3 regions of the Lactobacillus sp. UMNPBX19 genome follow, and region 3 is predicted to be linked to each of the others. Evidence: predicted binding sites of a transcription regulator. Region 3 holds the regulator's gene; each other region holds the start of a gene.

Region 1 (4,295 bases), on a different contig from region 3:
TGACTTTATGATCCAAGGTGGTGATCCAAAGGGTGACGGTACTGGCGGTGAAAGTATCTGGGGACATCCTTTTGAAGATGAGTTTTCAAATAAACTCTTTAACTTACGTGGTGCACTTTCCATGGCTAATTCTGGTCCTAATACTAATGGTAGTCAATTCTTTATTGTTCAAAATAAGAATGTGCCTAAACGAATGATTAAGGAAATGGATGCAGCTGGCTATCCAAAAGAAATTGTAAAAGCATATAAACAGGGTGGAACCCCATGGTTAGATGGTCGTCATACAGTTTTTGGTCAAGTAATTGATGGTATGGATGTCGTTGATGAAATTGCAAAGGTTCCACGGGATAAGGCAAATGATAAGCCTAAAGAAGATGTAATTATTAAGAACATTCAGATTGAAGATTAATTCAGTTAAAAACATGGTCTACCTTGATCATGTTTTTAATTTGGGCTTATAACATAGGGGTTTAAATATGAATATATTTACTAATGATAAGTATCGGCCATCAGAATCACGTATTTTAGCTACATCCTTAACTTTTTCAGCTGGTTTTATTGATGCTTATACTTATATTCAACGAGGACATACTTTATCTGCAGGTCAAACAGGAAATATTATCTTCTTTGCTTCAGCATTTGCTGATCACAATATAGCTGGTATGTTAAATAGAGCAACTACATTTATTGCATTTACTTTAGGGTTATTACTGGTAGGTCTTTTTCATAAATACGTTAAAAGTAATTATTGGCGGGTATTTTGTCTATTTCCAATTTTACTTATTTGCTTAGGAGTAGGCTTTGTTCCTAAAACTGTCCCGAATTATTATGTCGTGCCCGTAATTGCCTTTGGACTGGCTGTTCAAAATGCTTCCTTTAGTAAGATCGAAGGTATGGGGTATAATAATGCATTTACAACTGGTAATTTAAAAAAATCTGTCGTTGCCTGGAGTGCATATTTCTTTGGTGAAGATAAATCTCAGCATAATGCAGCTGTTAACTATATGTTTTTAGTTATTGCTTTTGCACTTGGTGCTATTGTGTCAGCATTACTTCAAAAAGTATTTTTCTTAAAAACTATATGGTTTGCAGTATTACTTCTGGGAACTATTAATGTTGTTTATACAATTTCATTAAGTAAACGGAAAAAATTAAATTTTAAAAATGACTAGTCGTTAAAATTTTTAGTACATGTTTAAAAATCTCACTAGATTGAACCATTGAATCCGCAGTTCTATCTAGTGAGATTTTTTATTTAGAAAAAATAAGTGGTAAGAATTAGAGAAAAGGAGCTAATAAATCATAAAAGCATAAATTCGTATAATATATATTATGTAAAGTAGCATATAAAAAGTATAGAATATATCAAAAGTACCTTGTTCATATGAATTATGTTTTAGGCAGTTAAATCTTTATCAACATATCTAAAATAATTTTTCTGAGTTAATTAGATTCTTACCGACTAAAAAATATAAGTTAAGGATTTTTATTTTGAATCTTCATTGTAAGCTTAAATAAAAATTTTTATAGCTATGTCTATCTCTTATCTATAACTTTGTGATGCTGTGACGGCCATTCTATGGCTTTTAAAATAATTATTGGTTAGCAGTTAATCATTTGATTTAAATTTTCTGCTATATGTTCTATGCTAAATGTTTGATATTGCTAGAGCTTATTTGTGGATTTAAGCTAGTTGTACAAGTAATAAGTATTCTCAGATAAAAGCTTAGATAGGATAAGTATTTTATCTTGAACTTATGATATTTTGAAAATAATTGAAATATAAGAGATTGCTAGATTTCATAGTTCTTACTGAATATGATCATGGTAATACATAGAGTAATAAATTAGGACAATATTACTCCTAGCTGGGGCAATAATACATGATTTTTCATTAAAATCACCTTTCATTAAAACAATAATTTTAATGAAAGGTGTAGATGTATATCCTATAAAATATAGCTTTTTTAATTCATTCAAATTGATCTATTTTTTCTTTTAAAGTTAACTTTAAAAATTTGTTTTGCTCCCAACAGCTACAAATTTATTTTAACCATATGTAATTCAGTCCAATATTTTAAATATTTTACTATATCATTTTTGAACTAATACTTTTATTCTCCTTTAATACCCTTTATTCAGCTTATGTTTATCTCCTATTTAATCTTAAATTCTCATACATTATAGTTAATTTTATTATTCATGCTTTGAAACTACGCTTATTTACAGCAATAATTGCTTTTTACTTAATGATTTTTCTTAAATTACCTTTATTTATACTAAAAATCTGTTCTTTTTGGATTAATTTATTGTTCGGATCTTATTAGTTGTAAATTGATCTAAATTCTATACGCTTTATAACTAATTACCAGCCTTTTCCATAGTATACTAGCTTGTCTCCCCTCTTTCCGGCTAGGGGACAGTAACAAAACTTTTTTTAGGTCAATAAATAAGATATAATATTATACAAACCTACGTTCGAGGAGACTATAATTTGGAAACTAATAAATACTTAGAACTTATTAAGCAAGAATTGGCTAATATGCCAGATTTTGTAAAGGAATACAATCTAGGAACTTCTCATTCATTAACTACAACCTATCAATATTTAACTGAAATTCGACGTTTTTTCGACTGGCTAAGACAAAATAATATTGCTTCGGTTTCTTCTAATAAAGAAATTGAAGTAACGACGTTGGAAAATCTACAAAGAAATGATGTTATGCTATACATTCATCATCTTAAACATACTAAAAACCAACAAGGTCGCTTAAATTCGCCAACTACCATTAATCGTTCTATTAATGCTCTACGCTCCCTCTATAAGTTCTTAACGATTACTTCTGACAATAATCATGGTGAACCATATTTTGATCGTAATGTCATGCTAAAGATTAACTCATTAAATGATACTAAAACCTTAAATTATAGAGCTCATGTTTTAGAGTCACATATGTATATGGGAGATTTAAAATACCAATTTTTAGATTTTATTGAAAATGAATATGTACATAAATGTAATAAGCAGTCCCTACCTGCCTTTAAAAAGAATCACGAGCGAGATATGGCGATTATTGCATTAATTTTAGGAACTGGAATTAGAGTTTCTGAATGTGTTGGCGTAAATATGCGTAATATTAATTTAAAAGATGCTATGCTGGATGTTACACGTAAAGGTGGTCAAAAAGATAGTGTTCCTATTGCCGCATGGACGATTCCTTATTTAAAGAAATATAGGGAAATACGTGCCGATCGGTATCATGCTGAAAAAGAAAATACTGCTTTCTTTTTAACTAGATGGCATGGAAAGACTAAAAGGATAACCACTAATGCAGTTGAGAAAATGGTTAACAAGTATTCTGCAGCTTTTGGGAAACCTCTTACTCCCCATAAATTACGCCATACGCTAGCTAGTGAACTTTATGAAGTAACTAAGGATCAAGTGCTAGTAGCACAGCAATTGGGTCAGAAAGGAACAACAGCTACTGATTTATATACTCATGTAGATCAAAAAAAACAAAAAGCGGCACTAAATAAAATAAATAGATATAAATCTTCTGATTAATTCAACTCTAATCTTATTATTTAGCCTATAATAAAAGTGTATACTTTATGTAAAAAGGAAGGAACACTTCATGGAATTAAGAGTTTTAAGATATTTTCTTGCGGTTTGTGAAGCAAAAAATATATCAAAGGCAGCTGAAGCTCTTCATATTAGTCAACCATCGCTTTCACGCCAATTGAAAAATTTAGAGGCTGAACTTGGCGTAACGTTGTTTTATCGTGGACATCAGGAAATTACTCTTACTCAAGAAGGATATTATCTTCAGGAACATGCAGAAGAAATAATTTCTTTGACCAATAAAACACAACAAAATCTAAAACGCTCTCAAATTATATCTGGTGAATTATACATCGGAGCAGGCGAAAGTATTGCAATTAAACGTGTAATGGATATTATACATCGAATTTTACAGAACTATCCTCAAGTAAAAATTCACTTCTTTAATGGAAATTCATCCATGATTGAAAGCAAGCTTGAGCGTGGAATATTAGACTTTGGAATTACAATGGGCCAATATGATACTACTCAAAATTTTAATATTCTGACCCTTCCTGAAATTAATGAATATGGTGTGATTGTAAGTAAAAATCACCCATTAGCTGATCATTCCTGTGTTACTGCCGAAGATTTACAAAATTATCCTATCATTATGTCGAAACATACGGCTGATTCTGATAACTTTAGAGATTGGTATACTGAGCCACAAAAGTTAAATATCGTGGCTACATTT
Region 2 (4,295 bases), on a different contig from region 3:
AAGAATTTTTTTCATTAAAATTAAATTTTTTGGCTGAAGATGATGTGATTAAAAAAATAGTATCAAATCTCTTACCAATAAGTGCTGTGATTTTTACACAAGGAATCACTAATTATCAATTTCTTGGAAGTCAAGAATTAGATGAAATTGAGAAGATTATCCAAATTAACTTATTAGCCCCGATAAAGATAACTTCCCTTTTAGAATCCCGGCTTTTAAAGCAGGCACATGGCCGAGTAATATTTATTGGATCTGTGTATGGAGGACAAGCAAGTGCGCTAGAGAGTGTGTATAGTGCCAGTAAAGGTGGATTATCAAGCTTTGTACAAGGGTATGCACGTGAGGTAGCATCGACTAATTTAACTGTAAATGTGATTGCTCCTGGAGCAGTTGATACACCAATGAATGCAATTTTTGATGCTGAGACTTTAAACGAAGTTAAAAATGAAATTCCTGCAGGAAGATTGGCAGATCCGAAGGATATATCTTTTTGGGTAGAAAATTTGCTTGATGAACGTTCAGACTATTTAACTGGACAAACTATTTATGTCGATGGTGGCTGGCTTGTTTAATGGTCGATTAGTTTGGTATACTCATATTTGAATTATTGCAAAAAGTTGAGAGGATATTATGGCAGATATTGGAGATAAATTACGCAGTGCTCGTAAGGCAAAGGGCATGTCAATTGAAGATGTAGAAAAAATAACTAAGATTCAGCGTCGATATCTTACAGCAATTGAAAATGATGATTTTGATCAATTACCGGGAGATTTTTACGTTAGAGCCTTTATTAGACAATTTGCTGATGTTGTTGGTCTTAACGGCAAGGAATTATTAGCAGATTATAAATCTGAAGTACCTGAAGCAAAACCAGAAGAATATGTTGAAAATTCAATCGACAATAAGAGCGAAAGAATTAAAGAGACGACTAATAGTCGTAAAGGACTATGGCGTAACTATTTACCTCAAATTGCAACAGTAGTTGGTGTTGTTCTAGTAATTCTAGTAGTTTATATTGTTTACACTCGCTTCTTTACTGGAACTAATCAACAGTCAGCAAATCAAGCTGAGAATGTAACCATTTCTTCTCATATCAAATCTTCAAAATCTAAAGCTTCATCAAAGAAGAAATCAACTCCAAAAACTACAACCTCAGAAGTTAAAATTTCTAGTTTAGGTAATAATAGTTACCGTGTTAGTGGATTGAAGAGTGACCGAACTTTAACTTTAGGAACCACTAAGGATGATGTTTGGGCACAAATTTTAGTAAATGGTTCTTCTGTTTGGCAAGGAACTTTGAAAGCTAATGAGAAGCACTCAGTTCAATTACCAGAAAATGTAAACAATGTTTCTGTACAAATGGGGAACAGTGTATCAACTACTTTGACTTTAGCCGGTAAGAAGGTAAATGCACATAATGCAACTAATCCAGCTTCACCAATGACAATTAGATTTACATTTGCTGGACATAGTAATCAAAGTAGCCAAAGTAGTAGTACTCGTCAAAGTAGTGCAACTACTCAAAGTTCAACTAATAATGTAAATAATCAAACACAACAAAACCAACAAAATAAAAATACACAAAATGGCCAAACTACTCAAAACAATACGCAAAATACGCAGAACACACAAGGTCAAACTAATACTACCCAAAATAATGGAGGTCAAAGTAACCGTTAATGAATTTACCAAATAAATTAACTATGTTTAGAATTTTTATGATTCCAGTTTTTATGCTAGTCTTAATTTTTAATTGGCCAGCAGGCGGGGCAACTTTCCTAGGAGCACATATTTATTGGTCTCATGTGTTAGCAGCTGTAATTTTTGCGGTGGCATCAATAACTGATTTTTTGGATGGACATATTGCTCGTTCAAGAAACTTAGTTACCAACTTCGGAAAATTTGCTGATCCATTAGCAGATAAAATGCTAACGATGACAGCTTTTGTATTTTTAATTTCATTAAATTTAGCGCCTGCATGGGTAGTAGCTATCATTGTTTGTCGTGAATTAGCCGTCACTGGTTTACGTTTGATTTTGGCTGAAAATAAAGGCCAAGTTTTAGCAGCAAAAATGCCAGGTAAAATTAAAACTACGACTCAGATGCTCTCGATTATTTTCTTATTGCTTGGTGATGTGTACTATATTGGTACAATCTTATTGTACATTTGCTTAATCTTTACTATTTACTCTGGTTACGATTACTTTAAGCAAAGCGGTGATGTATTTAAAGGTGAAATTTAAGATTAAAAGAAGCAGAGATGCTTCTTTTTTTTGAAAAAAATTAATAAAAAATGCGTAATAAAAAGTAGAGAAACATAATATTGAACGCTAGTTCGTATTTTTCTTGCTTTTAGGTAGTCAAACCAAGTATAATTATTATAAATGGAATAAGGAGGAAGAGATTTGGCTAAAGATGATAAAAAGAAGGCTTTAGACATTGCCTTAAAAAAGATTGAAAAAGACTTTGGAAAAGGCGCAGTGATGCGCATGGGTGAAAAAGTAGACACTCAAATTTCCACTATTCCTTCCGGTTCACTAGCTTTAGATGCAGCTCTTGGAGTTGGTGGCTATCCTCGTGGACGAATTATTGAAGTATATGGACCAGAAAGTTCTGGTAAAACAACTGTGGCTCTTCATGCTGTTGCAGAAGTTCAGAAGCGTGGAGGAACGGCAGCTTATATCGATGCGGAAAATGCGATGGATCCTGCTTATGCCGAAGCATTAGGTGTTGATATTGATTCCTTAATTTTATCTCAACCAAACACTGGTGAAGAAGGTTTGCAAATTGCAGATACGCTTATTGCGAGTGGTGCAATTGATATCTTGGTTGTGGATTCCGTGGCTGCGTTAGTACCAAGAGCCGAAATTGACGGTGACATGGGAGATTCACATGTTGGTTTGCAAGCCAGATTAATGAGTCAGGCTTTACGTAAACTCTCAGGAAATATCTCTAAAACTAAAACTATTGCTATTTTCATTAACCAAATTCGTGAAAAAGTTGGAGTTATGTTTGGAAATCCAGAAACTACTCCTGGTGGACGTGCTTTGAAGTTTTACTCTACGATTAGATTAGAAGTACGTAGAGCAGAACAAATTAAACAAGGATCAGACGTAATTGGTAACCGAGTTAAATTAAAGGTTGTAAAAAATAAAGTTGCTCCTCCATTTAAAGTGGCAGAAGTCGATATCATGTATGGGAAAGGTATTTCTCAAACTGGTGAGTTAATTGATATGGCTGCTGATAAAGATATCATTAAGAAAGCTGGCTCGTGGTATTCATATGGGGATGATCGCATTGGACAAGGCCGCGAGAATGCTAAGCAATATCTAGAAGAGCATCCTGATGTTTACGAAGAAGTAAAAGAAAAAGTTCGTGAAGCTTATGGAATTGATGCTAAAGCAATTGAAGAACGGGAAAATCCTGAAAAGGTAAAACAAGACAAGGAAGTACCAGTAAACAAAGATGCTTCCGATGAAAAAAGTGAAAAAAAATAATCGACAGATACAGTTAAACCTTGGCTTTTAGAGGCCAAGGTTTTTTGTATGATTGACATCACTTCCGGATACTTTTATTATTAATAATGTGTGAAATAATTCTATAAAAAAGGCGATAGTAAAAATATGGTAAATACAATTTTAGTTCCTGTTGCTGTCGCTATTGTTTCTGTCTTAGTTGGAGGTTGTGCTGGCTATAGTATCCGTAAAAACAAGTGGGAAACTCAAGCACAGAATGCAGCCCATGATGCAAAACACATCTTGGCAGATGCAGAAAGTAAAGCTAAAGCTGTAGAAGCTGAGCTTGCTTCACAAAAAGAAGCAATGAAGAAAGCTGCAGCAGATGCAAAAAAAGAAAAAATTCTGGAAGCACAAGAAGAAATTCATCATTATCGCGAAAGAGTAGATAATGAACTTAATGAACGACGTCAAGAGGTTTCTAGACAAGAAAGTCGCTTACTGCAACGTGAAGATGCTATTGATCATAAAGATAGTTTGTTGGATCAAAAAGATTCACAACTCACACAGAAAGAAAACCAAATTAAAAAATTGCAGGCTCAAGTTCTAGAAAAAGAAAATAGAGCCGATCAATTAGTGACCGAGCGAGAGAAAAAGCTCTATGAAGTTGCAGAGTTGAATCAAGAAGATGCTAAAAAGATCGTTTTAGATAAACTTTCAGACCAATTGGTTAAGGAAAGAGCAGAAATGATTGAAGAAAGTAATCAACTTGCTAAGGCAAAAGCCGATCATTTTGCTCGTAAAGTAATTGTAGATGCAATTCAAAGTAGTGCAGCCGAT
Region 3 (4,295 bases):
TTCGTCACGGTCGTGTACGTCGTGCTAAGCTTTACTACTTACGTGAACGTCACGGTAAAGCAGCTAGAATTGCTGAAAAGCGTCGCGGTTAATTCAATTAATCAAGACAGTATTAAAAGCCATCTCGAAAGAGATGGCTTTTTTTTGTAGATAAAAAAAGAGTTTCAAAAAAAGAAACTCTTTTTGATTAATAAAATGTAATGTGATTTAGTGGCCAGTAGCGCATCTTTACTACTCCCACAATTTTACTTCGTGGAATTGTTCCAATATAGCGACTGTCTTTAGAAACGCTTCTATGATCTCCCATTACAAAATAAGTATTAGCAGGAACTTTATTAGTCTTTTGCATTTCTTTTAGTTGCTTTGAGGTATAAAATTGACGATAATTTTGAGTTTTAGCTAGAGAACTCAGAGTGAAATTTTGTGTATTAGTATATTTAATACCTGAGATTCCGTCCTCTCCATTGTCAATTAATTTTTGCCCAGCCTTTAACCATGGTTGATTAAGTTTTTTACCATTAATATAAATTTGATTATTTTTACTTACAATGGTATCTCCCGGTAACCCGATTACTCTCTTAATATATAGGGCTCCTGGCTCGTCAGGCGCATCCACAATTACAATGTCACCTTCTTTAATCTTAGCATGCCGAAGGGCAATTACACGATCGTTATTTTCAAAAGTAGGTTGCATTGAAATTCCAGATACAGTTAAATTGGCAAAAACATATTTATTTAGTACAAAGAAGATACCAAAAAATATGGCTACTAGGATTAGTACCTGGAGAATCCACTGACCCCAGCTTTCAGATTGTTCTTGTTTCTTCAATTTTTTCACCTTGTTTAATCTATTTCAACATAAAGTGTAACCTTAAATTAGCATTTTGTCGATTAAACAAAGAAGATGAAAAATAATTTTAAGTTTAATTTATATAATTAAATAGGAGATAAAGGTCTTGAAGAGGTCGAAAATTTTAATTTAGCTTATAATGAAAACAACAAGAGCAATCATAAGAAGGGAGTAAAAAAGATGCATGAGTATTCAGCTGGTAGTATTGTTTATCGTATTAAAAATAATAAAATAGAATTTTTACTTGTCCAAAGTAGACTTAACCGAACTTGGGGCTTTCCAAAAGGGCATCTAGAAAAGGATGAAAATAATGTACAGGCCGCTCAAAGAGAGGTCTATGAAGAAGTGGGACTAAAGCCAGATTATGATTATGATTTTGAGGAAAGTATTACTTATAAAATTGCCCGGGATCGATTAAAAACTGTAACATTGTTTTTGAGTAGATTTAACCCGGATCAAAAAATAGAACTACAAAAAAGTGAAATTGGAGATTATAAATGGGCAACTTTAGCAGAAGCTAATTACTGTTTAAATTATAAAGAATTGAAAGAATTATTGAAGAAGGCACAGGAATATATTGAAAATGAAATATCCAGATAAACTCTTAGCTGAAGTTAAGGAAAGATCAAAGGGGATGAAATTAGAAGGAATTAATTTTGGTGCTGGTCCAGTTCATCCCAAGCTTATGATTGTAGGAGAAGCGCCAGGAAGAGAAGAGATAGAGTCGCTAATCCCGTTTCACGGTGCGTCTGGAAAAGAATTAATGAAATCTTTAGCCTCAATCGATCTTAAACGAGAAGATGTGTATATAACTAGTGCTGTCAGAAGCCGTCCTTATAGTATTAAGCACACATTTAGTAAAAAAGAAAATAAAGAAGTAATCAAATATCCTAATCGAAAACCGACTAAAAAGGAAATTTTGGCACATGCACCATTTTTAGATTATGAAATTAAGTGTGTTAAACCTAAAATCATTGTAACAGTGGGTACTACGGCTCTAACAAGATTGCTAGATGATAAATATGAAATTAGTAATGTGCATGGAAAAATTATTGAAAATACCCCAATTTTAGAATTAAACGATAAAAAAGATGGTTATATCTGGTCTAAAGAAAAGTATATCGTTGTACCACAATACCATCCTGCAGCAGTTTTTTATAATAGAAAATTAGCTGAAGTAATCGCGCAAGACTGGTTAAATGTAAAACCGCTAATTAAATAGCAAAAAATGGTAGGAATGACACTTCCTACCATTTTTTAATCAATATTATTACGATATAGACCTACAACTTTACCTAAAATTTGAACCACAGGTAAAATAATTGGATCCATTGTATCGTTTTCTGGCTGCAGACGGTAATAACCGTCTTCTTTGAAAAATCTTTTGACAGTTGCTTCGTTATCTTCAGTCATAGCGACAACAATTTCACCATTATTAGCACTAGATTGTTTACGAACAATGACATGATCACCATTTAAAATTCCAGCATTAATCATTGATTCGCCATGCACACGTAACATGAAAAGCTCGCCAGCGTCATTTTCGAGATCAGGAGGAAGAGGGAAATACTCATCTATGTCCTGAACGGCTAAGATAGGTTGACCGGCAGTAACTACGCCAACAACAGGAATATCTTTAGGTTTAATTCCCAGAGCTTCTCGACCTTTTTCAGTTACTTCGATTGCTCTTGGTTTAGTGGCATCTTTTAAAATATACCCTTTCTTTTCTAGGCGTGCTAAGTGACCGTGAACGGTTGAAGTAGAAGAAAGATCCACTGCGCTACAGATTTCTCGCACTGTAGGAGGAAAAGCTCGTTCTTCAACAGTATCGTAAATAAAACGTAAAATTTCTAGTTGTTTATTTGCATGTGGTTCAGTCATAATTTTTTCTCCATTTACTTACTTATTAGTATTCTAACAAAAAAATATTATCTCGGCAAACAGGCGTTCTTAGTAGTTGAGTCTTTTTTTATTGGTATAATTAAGGTAAACTAACATTGCTTAGTGAGGTGTTTATTATGGACAAAAAAGAAGAAGAAAAATTAATCAAGCGAATCAATGAATTAACTAAAATTAGTAGAGAACGTGAATTAACTCCTGATGAGTTAGAGGAACGTAAAAAATTAAGATCTGTTTTTCTAGAAAACTTCCGTGCTGGATTTAGACAACAATTAGAGGATACTGTAGTCATTGACAAAGATGGTAAAGAAGTAACCTCAGAAAAAGCTAAAGAGGCACAACGTCGTAAAGGATTAAGAAAAGATTAATATTTTACTTTAAAAAATACTATTTTTTTGGTATGCTGAAAAAGTACATTAATTTTTGGAGGTTTTTGGGAAATGAATTTAGGTTTAGCAATTTTTCTTATTATTATCGCATTATTAATCGGTCTTGTTGGCGGATTTTATGGTGCTCGCGCATACATGAAGAAGTATTTCCAAGACAATCCTCCTATTAGTGAAGATATGATTGCAGCTATGATGGCGCAAATGGGACAAAAACCATCTGCTAAGAAGCTTAATCAAGTTATGAATATGATGAAGCATCAACAACAAAAATAGTAGCTTACTTTACTAATATTTGGTAATAGACAGAGGATCGTATTCCTCTGTTTTTTGTATATGGTGGGGTGAAAAATGAATATTTTTAGCAAATTAGGGTGGTTTTTTAAGCAAGAGAAGAAAAGATATATTATTGGTATTAGTTTTTTAGCTTTAACTTCAATTGCCAATTTAGTCCCACCTAGAATTTTGGGGCTGATGGCTGACCAGCTAGATAAAGGGTCAATTAGCTGGGGTGAGTATGGTGCCTTAATTTTAGCTGTCATTGCTGCAGCCATAGTCTTATATTTATTGCGCTACTTTTGGCGTAAGCAAATTTGGGGTGGAGCAGCAGAGTTAGAAAGACAAATGCGATCCCGCTTATTCAAGCATTTTATGATAATGGATAAAACTTTTTATCAAAGGCACCGCACCGGGGATTTAATGGCACATGCGACTAATGATATCAATTCCATTCAAAATGTAGCTGGAGATGGAGTTTTGACTTTAGTTGACTCTTTGGTTACTGGTGGAACTACAATGATTGCGATGATTATTTTTACCGATTTTAGGTTAACTATTATTGCCCTTTTACCACTTCCTTTTCTTGCTTTAGGTGCTTGGAAGTTAGGAGCTAAGCTTCATTATAGTTTTGACAAATCACAAGCTGCATTTTCACGTTTAAATAATAAAACTCAAGAATCAGTTTCCGGAATTAAAGTATTAAAAGCCTTTGGTGAAAGTGAGCAGGATTCAGCTGCCTTTAATAAGATGGTAGATGATACCATTCAAATCAATAAGAAAGTTTTTAAATGGGATTCAATGTTTGATCCATTAGGGACATTAATTATTGGAGCAACTTATGTAATTACAATTATCTATGGTGGGTTACTGGTATCAAATCG

The links. Region 3 encodes LexA, which represses DNA repair genes until DNA is damaged. Its sites were predicted from a motif close to CNAACANNTGTTNG; they were not measured.
Region 1: xerS (tyrosine recombinase XerS) is a predicted target of LexA. The motif match lies at 2,468-2,481, and genes of this name have one in related genera.
Region 2: recA (recombinase RecA) is a predicted target of LexA. The motif match lies at 2,325-2,338, and genes of this name have one in related genera.

The regions. Positions count from the first base shown of each region.
Region 1 is NZ_PCYR01000009.1:44,237-48,531, reverse strand. Features, by position in the region: gene CP370_RS04125 (peptidylprolyl isomerase) at 1-409, shown strand, start outside; gene CP370_RS04120 (YoaK family protein) at 477-1,172, shown strand; gene xerS (tyrosine recombinase XerS) at 2,495-3,565, shown strand; gene CP370_RS04110 (LysR family transcriptional regulator) at 3,636-4,295, shown strand, end outside.
Region 2 is NZ_PCYR01000005.1:17,592-21,886, reverse strand. Features, by position in the region: gene ymfI (elongation factor P 5-aminopentanone reductase) at 1-572, shown strand, start outside; gene CP370_RS02465 (RodZ family helix-turn-helix domain-containing protein) at 631-1,680, shown strand; gene pgsA (CDP-diacylglycerol--glycerol-3-phosphate 3-phosphatidyltransferase) at 1,680-2,243, shown strand; gene recA (recombinase RecA) at 2,406-3,497, shown strand; gene rny (ribonuclease Y) at 3,624-4,295, shown strand, end outside.
Region 3 is NZ_PCYR01000007.1:38,724-43,018, reverse strand. Features, by position in the region: gene rplS (50S ribosomal protein L19) at 1-92, shown strand, start outside; gene lepB (signal peptidase I) at 188-829, opposite strand; gene CP370_RS03395 (bis(5'-nucleosyl)-tetraphosphatase) at 1,031-1,450, shown strand; gene CP370_RS03390 (uracil-DNA glycosylase) at 1,434-2,072, shown strand; gene lexA (transcriptional repressor LexA) at 2,108-2,731, opposite strand; gene CP370_RS03380 (DUF896 domain-containing protein) at 2,869-3,117, shown strand; gene CP370_RS03375 (YneF family protein) at 3,190-3,411, shown strand; gene CP370_RS03370 (ABC transporter ATP-binding protein) at 3,487-4,295, shown strand, end outside.